Sphingobium yanoikuyae: one gene and its partner. The protein of the gene in region 2 interacts with the protein of the main gene of each other region in a pairwise test. Links are inferred from orthologs where the notes say so. Each region holds a gene or a part of one and is shown on either strand. Other genes may lie near its edges. The genes, in order: U0025_RS01580 and ssb.

Region 1 (7,085 bases), 3.6 Mb from region 2 along the record:
CGATCCGGATGGATATGATGGTCGCCCAAATTGGGGTTTTTCAGATCATCCCGGATAAGCCGGGTTTGAGGGTCCAACATTAGTTCTGCGATATCGAGAAAATCAATGCCTCTCGCGCGGCACCCCTGTTGCAATCTGTCATTATAGGTCAGTGTCAGATCCGTCCGCTCGCGTTGGGTCGCCTGGACTTCTTGCCGCAGGATATGAACCTCGCCCATTGTTGCAGGATTGTCGTCGATCGTCGGCAGAGTAGCGGACGTTACGATCTGTCGACAATAACCTGCGCTCTGCATTTCAGACAGGAAATTGAGGTAGGCGGCGAGGGAAGCATCGAGTTGTTGCTGAACCGACTCGCCGTGGCGTTGTGCCCTGACCCAGATCACAAAACCGCAATCCACCTCCCCAATCTGAAAAACTGGTATGCAATCCGGTCGAAAGGGGAGCAGCACATCGCGGAATCGTTGCAGCGCCTGGGTCTTTGATTTGGGATGTCGCAATCCGACGGCTGTTGCTCCCGGCACTTGGACGATGCGGCAGTCATAGCCGCGGAGTCGCCCCTCGGTGATTGGCTTCGCCAAACAGTTCATGTGGCTATCCCCCAGAAACAACAATTCTGTCATACGGTTCCCGTCGTGTCGCGTGCCATGGTTGGCTCCGTAAATTTCCTACATGAAGCTGTAGGGGTCGACGTCCACCGCGACGCGGGTGGTCGATTTCCATACCAGATTACCCAGCCATTCGCGGATCACCGACTGGATGTCGACCTGGCGCGTGGCATGGATCAGCAGCCGGTGGCGATGGCGGCCGCGCAGCACGGAAAGGGGGGCAGGGGCGGGGCCATAGACGCGCATGCCCTCCACCTGCGGCGCCGACTTGCCGATCAGTCGCGCGGTCTGCGCGGCTTCGTCGCTGTCCTCACTGGAGATGATGATCGCGGCGAAGCGGCCGAAGGGCGGGGCATTGGCGCGGCGGCGATTTTCGGTCTCGATCAGATAGAAACGCTCGCTGTCGCCGGCGATCAGCGCCTGGATCACCTCCGCATCGGGCATGCGGGTCTGGATGAAGACATGGCCCGGCTTTTCGCCGCGCCCGGCGCGCCCGGCGACCTGCATGATCTGCTGGAAGGTGCGTTCGGACGCGCGCAGATCGCCGCCCTCCAGCCCCAGGTCCGCGTCGATCACGCCGACCAGGGTCAGGTTCGGGAAATGATAGCCCTTGGTGATGAGCTGGGTGCCGACGATGATGTCGATGTCCCCAGCCTCGACCGACTTCACGAAATCGGCGGCGCGGGCGGGCGAGTGCAGCGTGTCCGACGTGGCGATGGCAACCCGCGCCTGTGGCCACAGCGCCTTCACCTCGTCGGCGATGCGCTCGACGCCGGGGCCGCAGGCGACCAGGCTGTCCTCTTCCTTGCATTCGGGGCAGAAGCGCGGCGCCGGGATGACATGGCCGCAATGATGGCAGGCCAGCCGCTTGGTCAGCCGATGCTCGACCATCCAGCTGGTGCAATTGGGGCATTGGAAGCGATAGCCGCAATGGCGGCACAGCGTCAGCGGCGCATAGCCGCGCCGGTTGAGGAAGAGCAGGCTCTGCTCGCCCTTGGCCAGCACTTCCTCCATCGCCACCACCAGCGGCGGCGCGATCCAGCGACCGCGCTCGGGCGGATCGGTCAGCAGGTTGATGCCCTCGATATCGGGCATCTGCGCGCCGCCGAAACGGGCGGGCAGCTTGATCTCGCGATAACGGCCGAGATCGACCTGGTGCCGTGTCTCGATCGCGGGAGTGGCGGAGGCCAGAACGACCGGGAAATGTTCGATGAGGCCCCGCATCACCGCGACGTCGCGGGCGTGATAATGGACGCCTTCCTCCTGCTTGAAGCTCGCTTCATGCGCCTCGTCGACGACGATCAGGCCCAGATTGGGGTAGGGCAGGAACAGGGCGGATCGGGCACCGACGACGACGCGGGCCTCGCCCGCCGCGATCGCGCGCCAGGCGCGGCGGCGTTCGCTTTGGCGCAGGCCGCTATGCCAGTTGACCGGGACCGTGCCGAAGCGTTTTTCGAACCGTTCAAGAAAGGGTTCGGTCAGGGCGATTTCGGGCAGCAGCACCAGGGTCTGCTTGCCGGCGCGGATGGCCGCGGCGATCGCCTCGAAATAGACTTCGGTCTTGCCCGATCCGGTGACGCCGTCGAGCAGGAAGGGGGCGAATTCATGGGCACGCACTGCGTCCGCCATGTCGGTCGCGGCCGCCATCTGCTGGTCGGACAGGGCCGGCGGCGCGTGGGCCGGGTCGGGCTCGGGGAAGGGGGTGTCGACGCTGACCTCGATTGGCTCGAACGCGCCGGCCTTCACCAGACCGCGGATCACCGTATCGCTGACCCCGCCGATCATCGCCAGTTCGCGCACCAGCCCCTGCCGGTCGCCGATCCGCTCCATCGCCTGGGTCCGCTGTTCGGTCATGCGATCGGGCAGCTGGCCGGTGGCACGATATTCGATGACGGTCCGGGTGCCCTCCAGCGCGGACATCGACGCCAGTGCCATGCGCAGCACGGCGGCCGGCGGGGCGAGATAATAGTCGGCGGTCCATTCGATCAGCCGGCGCAGCGTTTCAGGCAGCGGTGGCGCGTCCAGCACTTCCAGCAGGTTGCGCAGCCGGTTGTCGCCGACCGTCTCGACATCCGGAAAGGACTCCTCGTCCCAGACCACACCGACCAGCTGGCGCGGGCCCAGCGGGGCGACCACGATGCTGCCCGGCCTGGCCGTCATGCCATGGGGGATGCGATAGTCGAGCGGGCCGAGGGCGGCATTGAGCAGGAGGACACGGGCGCGGGCCATGCAGCGTCCTTAACCGCTCTTGCCGTTCTGGCAAATCGTCAGAGCCGCCAGGCGATCGCCAGCCAGGGGACATGGACGACCTCATCGGGGCGGTCGTCGGGAAAACTATGCTGGCGCATATAGCTGAGCTGGATGCCGAGCCGCGGCGTCAGCACATGACGCAGGCCGATCAGCTGCCGCGTGGTCACAAGTTCGCTGTCCTGGACCGCGCTTGGCTTGTGCAGTTCGAAGAAAAATTCGGCGGAGGTCAGGAGGAACCATTTCCGCTGCTTTTCCAGCGGGATGTCGATCTGGATACGTTCGCGCAGGCGCCAGGCCGGGCGCGCGGCGCTGTCGATATAGCGCTGTTCCAGCCGGGTGCGGCTCTGCAGCACGCCCAGGTCGATGATCAGTTGCTGGTGAAAGCGCATTTCCTTCTGCCTTCGGCTGGTAACGAAGGCGAAGCCGCCGCCCAGCTGCACGCCGTCGGCAATCCGATGGTCCAGGGTGATCCGTTGCAGCAGCTGGTCATCGGCCGGCCGCAGGCGATAGCTTGTTTCGATGCCGATGCGATCATTGTCGTCAATCTGCGCGACGCCGCCAGCGCTGATCCAGGTCTGCGCCTCCTGATCCGCAGCGCGGGCAGGAAAGGGCAGGACGAGCATGGCGAGGGCGGTCAGGCAAATATATGCGCGCATCGCAAACTTCATGGCCGCTCCCCTGTCGCGGAAGAGGTAGAAGGCGGCGGGGGCCAAGGCAATCGCCGTTCGCCCCGATGGCCAATCCATCGGCCAGCCGCTAAAGGGAGCCGATTCGCGAATCCTGCCCCGGAGCATCCCATGAAATTCTTCGTCGACACCGCCGACATTGCCGAAATCCGTGACCTGGCCGCCACCGGCCTGCTGGACGGCGTCACCACCAACCCGTCGCTGATCCACAAGTCGGGCCGCAAGTTCCTGGAAGTGATCGAGGAAATCTGCGGCGTCGTGGACGGCCCGGTATCAGCCGAAGTCGTCGCGCTCGACCATGAGACGATGATGAAGGAAGCCGCGGTCCTGCGGAAGATCGCTCCCAATGTCTGCATCAAGGTGCCGCTGACCATCGACGGCCTCAAGACCTGCAAGGCGCTGACCGACGATGGCGTGATGGTGAACGTCACCCTCTGCTTCTCGGCCAACCAGGCGCTGCTCGCGGCCAAGGCCGGCGCCAGCTTCATCTCGCCCTTCGTCGGCCGTCATGACGATAATGGCTTCGACGGCATGCAGCTGATCGAAGACATCCGCCTGATCTATGACAATTACGCGTTCGACACCGAAATCCTGGTCGCGTCGGTCCGTCACCCGATCCACGTGCTCGACAGCGCCAAGATCGGCGCGGACGTGATGACCGCGCCGCCGGCCGTCATCAAGGCACTGTTCAACCATGTGCTGACCGACAAGGGCATTGCCGGCTTCATGTCGGACTGGGCCAAGACCGGCCAGTCGATCCTCTAAGCGACATTGCCGGCGGGCGGGCGATCGGCCTGCCCGCCGGAACTCCTGCCGCCGCCCGGCCATTGTCTCCGCACAAGGAGGTGGCCATGTTCGTTGCGGTCTATTGGTGGCGCGTCCACCCCGGCAAGGAAGAGCAGTTCCGCGCCGCCTGGCGCCGCGGCACCGACCTCATCCGTGAAAAATATGGCAGCTATGGATCGCGCCTGCACCGCGATGCGGACGGGCGGTTCGTGGGCTATGCCGAATGGCCGGACGAGGCGACCTGGCGCGCGGCCTTCGATGCGAAGATGGTCTATGACGACCCGGCAACCCGCGCCGCCTTTGTCGACGCGATCGCCGAAGTGCCGGCGGATGCCGATCCGATCTTTACCATGACGGTCACAGACGACCTGCTGGTGCGTGCGACGAGCTGAGCCGGGCGGGAACCTTTTGTTCAGCATATTCGGATAGATAACACGCTCCTTTCCCCGATGAACCTGTCCATGCCGATCGACGCCGTCACCATGCTGCTCATGACCCAGGCCATCGCCCTTGTTGCGGCGCTGGTGCTGGCTGCCGAATGGCGTCTGGCAAAGGTGCGCTCGCTCGCCTGGTGGAGTGCGGGATTCGCGACCATCGTGGTGGGCAGCGGCATGTCGGTGCTGCGCACGGTGGACAGCTTCCTTCTCTATGTCTGGTTGGCCAATGGCCTGCTGGTGGTGGCGCATCTGTTGTTCGCCAAGGGGGCGGCGGCCTTTGCCGGGCGACGCCTCCCTGGCATCTGGCTCGGCGTGCTGCTGGTCTGGGTGGCGCTGCTGGGCACCGATCCGGCAAATGACCGCACCGCCCTGTTCGGCCTCGTCAATTCGGCGCTGGTCGCGATCCTGTCGCTCAAGGCCGCGTCCCTCCTGCTCTCGCTCCGCCGCACCAGCGAAGTGCGCGATGCGGTGCGGCTGGGGCATATTTTCCTTGGCCATGGCATCTTCTACCTCGCCAAGTCGGGGCTGATCTTCATGCCGGGCCTTTTCGTCAGCCTGGTCGGCTTCAAGGGGCTGCTGATCAAGGCGTCGCTCTATGAGGGCATATTGGTCGAGGTGTCGCTGGCGCTGCTGATGCTGGCGGCGGTGCGTCACCGGCGCGAACGGCAGATCACCGCGCTGGCCGAGCGGGATTCGCTGACCGGGGCCTATAATCGCCGCGCGTTCGAGGCGAAGGCGGCAGCCGGGATGGCGCTGGCGCGGCGGGCCGGCCAGCCGGTGGCGCTGCTGCTGTGCGACGTCGATCATTTCAAGGCGGTCAATGACGGCTTCGGCCATGCAACCGGCGACCGGCTGCTGTCGGGACTGGCTGCAATATTGACGGATTGCGTGCCCGCCGATGCACTGGTGGCGCGGCTGGGCGGTGACGAGTTTGCCGTTCTGCTGTTCGGTCTTCCGCCCGAAAATCTGCCGGCGCTCGGTCGCCGCATCTGCCATCGTTTTGCGCAGAGCGGGGCGGGTGTCGCCGGGGCGAGTCTGCAAGTGTCGACCAGCATCGGGGCGGCGGCAAGCATCACGGGCACGGAGGAACTGCCGCACCTGTTCGATCGGGCAGACCGCGCGCTCTATGACGCCAAGCGCAAGGGGCGCGATCGCATGTCGGTTGAATCGGGCGTGGATCTGAGCGTCGCGACCCCGCCACTGCGCCTCGCCAAGGTGGCAAGTCGCGCCTGATTGGCGACCCCGAGTTATCTTTTCGTGTCGGTTGTCAGGAAGTCTGATCCTGGCACCCACGCATTTCGGCACTTTTGTCACCAGAGGATCACGGCTGATTTTCAACCTCTGCTCCTCTGAAGCGGGTTTTGTGTCAACCTCTGCTCCGACCGCAATGGGGTAGATGCAGTTTGGTGTCGATGGGCGTATCGTTAGTAGTGGCAGCTCATTGTTTAACGGCTATTTTTGCTATTTGTGCGTGGGAGTCGAGCTGAGGTAAATTCCTGATTGTTTGATTTTTGCGGCCCTTTGGTAACCGCCTGTACTGCAGTGGTAGCTGATGCGATTGCCGCGATCTCACGATTAACCTGAAGGCCTGCGTGATGGCGTTCTAAGAGAAGGGCAATAGCTGGACGCACAACATGCAGAGGGAGAGACTCATCAACTGCGTATGGGTTTGAAGGATCGCTGCGTGGATTGACCGCGACACGACCGAGCTTAGTTCCAAACAGAGCAGTGAGAGGCAATCCTGGGCGGCGAGCATCTACCTGTATGTCTGGCTCAGAAATGCCGAGTAAGCGCATCTGAGCCTTCAGCCGCGGATCATTGATGGGAGCGCCCCGGTAAATTACCAACGACGCGGGCGAAGGCGTTTTAGGCTTTGTCTTTTCCACGGCCTCGGTAAACAAGTGGAGGAGGTCGTCAGCCATTGGCCGGCCGACGGTCACAGTATGAGCGATAACATTGCCGTGACGGGCATCTATGAAAGCAGTGAGGACAGCGCGATAGGGCGTGTTGTTAGGTCCATCGACCGCGACGTCGAGCGGCGACATATCGAGCGCGTAATCGGTGTTTTTGCCGGTGTAAGCCACGACATCCGTTATTTCCGCAGGAAGGTTGAGCCGAGTTCGGACCGCTCGTCCGCTCGGAGGATTTATATTGCGCTCTTTGCATAATGCTTCGGCAGCAGAATGGATCGCCCCCGGTCGAGCGCCTGGTCCGGCATTCGCGATAGCTTCCTCGAGAGCCGCTCTCGTTTCGTTAGGAAGTTGGCGAGGGTATTTTGATAAGACTTGATCGGTCTGTTTTAGCGATTCTTTGTAGGCGCG
Region 2 (7,014 bases):
GCGGCGGGATTGCGCTCGGCCACCGGGTTGGGGATCAGCTCGGCCCGGCCGGAAATCTTGGCGAGGGCGGAGGCGAGCGCGCGCGGATTGCCGCTGATCTCCGCCCCGGCCTGGTCGGCGCCATATTCGCGGGTGCGGCTGATCGCCATCTGCACGATCATCGCGGCAAAGGGGGCGACGATCACCGCCAGCAAGGTCGCGATCATGTTGCTATGGCCATTCTCCTCATTGCCGCCGCGGAAGAAGAGGCCGAAATTGGCCAGCATCGAAATGGCACCGGCAATGGTCGCCACCATCGTCATGATCAGGGTGTCGCGATTCTTCACATGGCCCAGTTCATGCGCCATCACGCCCGCCACCTCGTCGCGGGTCAGCATGTTGAGCAGGCCGGTGGTCGCCGCCACGGCAGCATTTTCGGGGTTGCGGCCAGTGGCAAAGGCGTTGGGCGCATCCTGGTCGATCACATAGACGCGCGGCATCGGCAGGCCTGCGCGCTGGCTCAGCGCCTGGACCATGCCGTAAAATTCGGGCGCGCTCTGCGCATCCACCTCGCGCGCATTGTGCATGGAGAGCACGATCTTGTCGGCATTCCAGAAGGTGAACAGGTTCATCCCCGCCGCCACCAGCAGGGCAATCACCGCGCCGCCGCTGCCGCCCAGCGTATAGCCCAGCGCCATGAACAGCGCCGTCAGCGCCGACAACAGCATCACCGTGCGAAAACCACTCACTTGCACATCGCTCCTTTGCGGCCCAGATAGCGGGCCTGACACTGAATATGGGGTTGCCGCGCGCGCTCCGCAATCGAAAGGCCCGCCATGGGACATTTCAACGGCAAGCGCCCGGCGCATGTGAAGGCGCCCGAGCATCTCTCCAAGAGCCCGCCCGTGCCCCAGCCTGACCCGGTCGACCAGCAGTTGGTGCTGGACGAGGAGCTGAGCCCGGTCCGCTATGGCGACTGGGAGCGCAAGGGCATCGCCATCGACTTCTGATCTGGCGCCTTCCGATCGGCCACCGCTGAACGCAACTTGTTCGGCTTGCCGACGTTTCAGCACATATTCCGCTGGCCCGTGCCCGGCTAGCGGGCGAGCGCGACCCGTTGCTCTGGCCTTTCCGGCCGGGTCTGCGCAGATTCAGGGGCATGAGGAGTATGCGGGGCGTGAGCGCGGAATTGGCGCAGGACGACAAGGTGACGAAGCCGGTTGCGGCCTATGCGCCGGAAGATGCGGCATTATTGTGCGGTATCGGTCGGCTGGTCTGCGCCTGGACGATGCTGGAACATAGTCTGGAGGCGCGGCTGGCCGAACTGCGGGAAACCATGGGCGACGTCCGCACCGTGGGGGCCCGCACGCGGCCGACCATGACCAAGCTGATGACCGAATTGCGCACGACCGTCGCCATGCGGGATCGGCGCAACGCGGCCGGGCTGACCGAAATTGCGGAGGTCGAGCGCGATCTCCAGCGGATCGACCGTTTCCGTACCCTCATCATCGGCGGCTTTCAGCAGCCGTCACCTGAAGGCTTTCTGTGCCGCGACTTACGTAACAATGCTCAATATGTAAGCCTGGAGCATTTGGATAATGAAATTGCGGCGCTGGAACAGGTTGCACAGCGTCTTCTGACGATCTGACCCATAAAGACAAGTTGCCGTAGCGCTTGACCTTTTTCTCCCGGTTCGCGATCCCCCCAAGCGAGCCGGCACTCATCGAGAACGGAGTCCCATGTCGAACAAACCGATTCGCAAAGCCGTCTTTCCTGTCGCCGGTCTTGGCACGCGTTTCCTGCCCGCCACCAAGTCGGTGCCCAAGGAATTGCTGCCCGTGGTCGATCGTCCGCTGATCCAATATGCGGTGGATGAAGCGCGCGAAGCGGGGATCGAGCAGATGATCTTCGTCACCGGACGCGGCAAGGGCGCGATCGAGGATTATTTCGACATCGCCTTCGAATGCGAGATCACCCAGCGCGAGCGCGGCAAGGATCTGTCGGCACTCGAAGGGACGCGCCTGGCGCCCGGTGATGCAGTGTTCCTGCGCCAGCAGGAGCCGCTGGGCCTTGGCCACGCCATCTGGTGTGCCCGCGACATCGTCGGTGACGAACCGTTCGCCATCATCCTGCCCGACGAGTTCATGAAGGGCGCGCCCGGCAATGGCTGCATGAAGCAGATGGTCGAGGCCTATGAAAAGGTCGGCGGCAATCTGGTCTGCGCGCTCGAAATCCCGATGGACCAGACGCCCAGCTATGGCGTGATCGATCCGGGCGCGCGCGACGGCGCCCTGACCGAGGTGAAGGGCCTGGTGGAAAAGCCCAAGCTCGGCACCGCCCCCTCCAACCTCATCCTGCCCGGCCGCTATATCCTGCAGCCCGACGTCATGACGATCCTGGAAACCCAGGAAAAGGGCGCGGGCGGCGAGATCCAGCTGACCGATGCCATGGCCTCGCTGATCGGCAAGCAGCCCTTCCACGGTGTCACCTTCGACGGTCGCCGTTTCGACTGCGGCTCCAAGGCCGGCTATATCGAGGCGAACCTCGCCCTGGCGCTGGAGCGCGAGGATATCGGCGCCCATATCCGCGACTTCGCGAAGGCCGAACTGGCCAACTAGGCTTCGATCCGCAGGGGTGGCCGCTGGTCGCCCCTGCTGACCGTCAGAGCAGGCGGACGGCCTGTGCCAGCAAAATCCCGATGCCCGACAGGGTGATGGTGCCACCGATTGCCAGTTGCAGCGGGCGGACTATCTGCCGGATTGGCACACCGATGGCAGCTTCAATCTTGCTCATGCAAATCATTATCGCATAATGCGAGCGGAGAGTCACATCCATCTCTCCACTCACACTGATGCAGCGGATCGATCATCATTCGTGATTAAAAGTAACGAATGATCGGAATGGCTGCTTTCAAATCAGTAACGCAACAATGGGCTCAAACTGTCAGCTTCACTGTCAACTTTGCACCGCCGGCGACACATAATCGGCGTCGTGGATGAACGGCATCGCCGCATCATTCGCCAGCGCCGTCAGGATCGCGGCAAAGGCCGTCGCGCAGCGAAACCCCATCTGGCGCTGCGCCAACCCCGCGTCATAGACCCGGCCGATTGACGCCGGCAGTTGCCAGCCACGCCGGGCATATAGCTCTGCGGCTTCCGGAAAATGCCGCGCGATCACCGCTGCCGCATCGCGTTTCAGTTCGATGGCGTCCTCCCGACAGAAGGGCGTCGGTGCCGACACCAGATAGGTTTCGCAGCGCGCCGGCGGCGTCCGTTCCAGCGCGACCAGATGCGCTCGCGCCGCATCCTCGACCGTCAGCCGGCGATGGAGAAATTCATTGGCCTTCAGATTCTGCCCCGACAGGCTGGCGTCCGTGTCGTCATCCTCCGGGAAGAAGCGGGCAGTACGCAAGATGGTGCAGCCAATGCCCTGCTCCAGTTGCTGCACCCGGCACAGCCCCTCGGCCGCCAGCTTGGTCACGCCATAGATGTTGCGCGGCTCCAGCGGCCCGCTCTGCTCGTCCAGCCACACCGCCGCGTCGCCCGCCTCGTCGCGCACCGCCTGGCTGATCATCAGCGACGTGGTGGATGTCATGACGAAGCGGTCATGCCCCGCCGCGACCGCAGCCTCCAGCAGGTTGCGCGTGCCGGTGACATTGACGCCGATGAAGGCCTGGGCGGGGTAGCGGGCGATGTCCGGCTTGTGCAACGCGCCGCCATGGATCACCGCTTCGATCCCGCGCTCGGCAAAGGCCCGGTCGATCAGCGCCCGGTCGGCGACCGATCCGATGATGTCGGTGCCCCGGCCCGGCGCGACGTCCAGGCCGGTCACAGCATGTCCCGCCGCGCGCAGCATCGGCGCCAGGAAACGGCCCAGCCAGCCCGACGATCCGGTCAGCAGGACATGCATGTCAGGTCAATCCCTGTGGAAAGGATCGATCAGAACGGCACTTCGTCGTCCAGGTCGTTGTCGAAGTTCGGGCCGCCCTGGCCGCCACCCGAGGAGCGTCCGCCGCCAAAGCCGCCACCCTGGTTGCCGCCGCCCGAGGAGCGTCCGCCACCAAAGCCGCCGCCGCTGTTGCCGCCGCCGAAATCGTCATAATCGCCGCCGCCAAAGCCGCCGCTGCTTGCGCCCCAGTCGCTGACGCCCTGGTTGCCGCCGCCCGACGAGCGACCACCGCCATAGCCGCCGCCCTGACCGCCACCGCCACCCGGCGCACCGTCCAGCATGGTCAGCACCGCGCCGGGGCCCGACAGGGCGACTTCGGTGGTGTAGCGGTCATTGCCATTATTGTCCTGCCACTTGCGGGTGCGCAGCTGGCCTTCGATGTAGATCTTCGATCCCTTGCGCAGGAAGCGCTCGGCGACGCCGACCAGGCCTTCGGAATTGATGACGACGCTATGCCATTCGGTGCGCTCCTTGCGCTCCCCCGACATGCGGTCCTTCCAGCTTTCCGAGGTCGCGATCCGCAGGTTGCAGATCTTGCCGCCATTCTGGAAGCTCTTCACTTCCGGGTCGGCCCCCAGATTCCCGATGAGAATGACCTTGTTGACCGAGCCTGCCATGATTCCTCCGAAAGCACTAAAGGCGCCGTTATAGAAGCCTCGCCTTGGCGGTAAAGAACAAAGCTAGGCCAAATGTCCGGGGCTTGGGATCAGCCGAGTCCCATCGCGATTGCTGCCCAATATGTCACGCCCGCCGCGGCATAGGCCAGCACGAACAGATAACCGATCATGAACAGCGGCCATTTCCAGCCATTGGTCTCGCGCCGGGTAACGGCAATGGTCGAGATGCACTGCGGCGCGAACACGAACCAGGCCAGGAAGGCGAGCGCGGTAGCCAGGCTCCAGCGGCCGGCCAGCCGATCACCCAGCCCCTGTTCCAGCGCCTCGGCATCATCCTCGGCATCGATCGCATAGACGGTGGCGATGGCGGACACGGCGACTTCGCGCGCCGCCATGCTGGGCAGCAGGGCGAGCGAAATGTCGCGGTTAAAGCCGATCGGCTCGACCAGCACGTTGATGCCGCCCGCGATCCGCCCGGCGATCGAATATTCGCTCTGCTTCACGCCCTCGGGCGCATGGGGGAAGCTGGCCAGCACCCACAGCACGATATTGGTGGCCAGGATGATGGTGCCGGCGCGCTTGAGGAAGATGACGCCGCGCTGCCACAGGCCGATCAAGATATCCTGGGGCCGGGGCCACTGATATTTCGGCATTTCCATCAGGAACCCGCCGCTGCGGCCCTTGGCCACGGTCAGGCGCAGTGCCCAGGCGGCCAGCATGGCACCGACGATGCCGGCGACATAGAGCAGGAACAGCACCAGCCCCTGGAGGCCGATGCCCGGCCCCACGCTGCGCGCCGGAATGAAGGCGGCGATGATCAGGCCATAGACCGGCAGCCGCGCCGAACAGGTCATCAGCGGCGCGATCAGGATCGTGGTCAGCCGGTCCTTGGGATCGCTGATCGTGCGCGTCGCCATGATCCCCGGCACCGCGCAGGCGAAGGAGGAGAGCAGCGGGATGAAGGCCCGGCCCGACAGGCCGACCTTGGCCATGATGCCATCCATCAGGAAGGCGGCACGGGCCATATAGCCGGTCGCCTCCAGCATCAGGATGAAGAAGAAGAGGATCAGGATCTGCGGCAGGAACACGATCACCGCGCCGACGCCGCCGACCACGCCCTGCAACAGGAAGTCGTGGATGATGCCGGGCGGCAGGGTGCTAGTTACTGCTTCGCCGAGTGCCGTGACCCAGCCTTCCAGAATATCGGACGGCGGTTTGGCCCAAGTGAAGACCGCCTGGAACATGACGAACAATAGGGCTGCCAAAACGATGAGGCCGCCTATCGGATGCAGTAGAACCCGGTCGACCGCTGCCGTCAGCCGGCGCGATGGCGTCTCGCGCACGATTGCGGCGCGGGCGATGCGCCGGGCCTCGCGGCGCACGGCGTCGAAATCGGGTTCACCGGCGGAGGCGCGCAACATGCCCGTCTGGGCGCCGAGCAGCGTTTCCAGCTCGGTCCTGAGATGATCCAGGCCGCGCTTGCGCACCGCCACGGTGGACACCACCGGCACGCCCAGTTCCTGCGCCAGCACATTGGCGTCCAGTTCCAGCCCGTCGCGGGTGGCCAGATCGACCATGTTGAGTGCGACGACGGTGGGCAGTCCCAGCGCGATCAACTCCAGCGCGAAGCGCAGATGATTGTCGAGGTTTGACGCGTCGACCACGATCACCAGTGCATCGGGCAGCTTCTCGCCGGTCTGTTTGCCTAGCACGAAGTCGCGCGTCACCTGTTCGTCGGGGCTGGCAGGCGACAGGCTGTAGGTGCCGGGCAGATCGACCAGTTCGACCGGCCGGCCGTCGGCCAGCGACAGGCGGCCCGCCTTGCGCTCCACCGTGACGCCCGGATAATTGCCCAGCTTCTGCCGCGCACCGGTCAGCGCGTTGAACAGGGCGGACTTGCCCGCATTGGGATTGCCGACCAGCGCGACGAGGGGAAGACCGCTCATGCCTGCGCCTCCTGCGGGCCGGTGCTGACCTCCACGGCGGCGGCATGAGTGCGGCGCATGGCGATGGTCATGCGCCCGATCTTCACCGCCAGCGGTCCACGACCCAGCAGGCCGCCATGATGCAGTGCCTCGACGCTGGCACCTTCGCACAGGCCGAACTCGCGCAGGCGCTGTCCTTCCACGGACGACAGCGATTCCCAGTCGATGGTTTCAACAAAAGCGGGTTGGCGCAGGGGCAGATCGGTCAGGCGCAAGGAGGATGGACTCTTAACCAGAAATCAGATTTGCGACTGACTATCAATTACGTCTGGTGAAGGCCAGCCCGAACTTCACACCGCCGGGTAGCGCAGCCGGCCGATGAAGCGCGACAGGCTGAGATGCTCGCCATCGCCCACGCCCTTGAAACGGGCCTTCATCTTCTCGAAACGCATGATCCCCTCGATCCGCCGGCCGACGAAGGCGCGGCTGTCGGCATGATCCTCGCTCTCGTCATTGACGAAGGTCAGCAGCGTCGCGGCATAGAT

The links.
Region 1: the proteins of ssb (region 2) and U0025_RS01580 interact in binary tests that used the Escherichia coli proteins (3 or more experiments, as listed by UniProt). The link is inferred for Sphingobium yanoikuyae from one-to-one orthologs.

What each region holds. Positions count from the first base shown.
Region 1 is NZ_CP139979.1:335,219-342,303, forward strand. What follows is about bases 251-3,175. They hold U0025_RS01580 (primosomal protein N'), read right to left. Parts: upstream 2,835-3,175; coding sequence 666-2,834; downstream 251-665. Other genes in these bases: U0025_RS01575 (SGNH/GDSL hydrolase family protein), read right to left, coding at 251-620; U0025_RS01585 (DUF2490 domain-containing protein), read right to left, coding at 2,873-3,175. Also shown: more of U0025_RS01575, read right to left, coding at 1-250; more of U0025_RS01585, read right to left, coding at 3,176-3,523; fsa (fructose-6-phosphate aldolase), read left to right, coding at 3,653-4,306; U0025_RS01595 (antibiotic biosynthesis monooxygenase family protein), read left to right, coding at 4,393-4,719; U0025_RS01600 (GGDEF domain-containing protein), read left to right, coding at 4,789-5,997; U0025_RS01605 (hypothetical protein), read right to left, coding at 6,210-7,085.
Region 2 is NZ_CP139979.1:3,901,742-3,908,755, reverse strand. What follows is about bases 2,732-5,585. They hold ssb (single-stranded DNA-binding protein), read right to left. Parts: upstream 4,545-5,585; coding sequence 3,918-4,544; downstream 2,732-3,917. Other genes in these bases: feoB (ferrous iron transporter B), read right to left, coding at 4,634-5,585; U0025_RS18040 (NAD-dependent epimerase/dehydratase family protein), read right to left, coding at 2,935-3,888; U0025_RS18045 (hypothetical protein), read right to left, coding at 2,732-2,772. In the rest of the region: zinc metalloprotease HtpX, read right to left, coding at 1-707; U0025_RS18060 (DUF1674 domain-containing protein), read left to right, coding at 816-989; U0025_RS18055 (hypothetical protein), read left to right, coding at 1,148-1,627; U0025_RS18050 (UTP--glucose-1-phosphate uridylyltransferase), read left to right, coding at 1,719-2,597; more of U0025_RS18045, read right to left, coding at 2,641-2,731; more of feoB, read right to left, coding at 5,586-6,490; U0025_RS18025 (FeoA family protein), read right to left, coding at 6,487-6,744; U0025_RS18020 (COQ9 family protein), read right to left, coding at 6,820-7,014. UniProt on the Escherichia coli protein: Plays an important role in DNA replication, recombination and repair. Binds to ssDNA and to an array of partner proteins to recruit them to their sites of action during DNA metabolism. Acts as a sliding platform that migrates on DNA via reptation.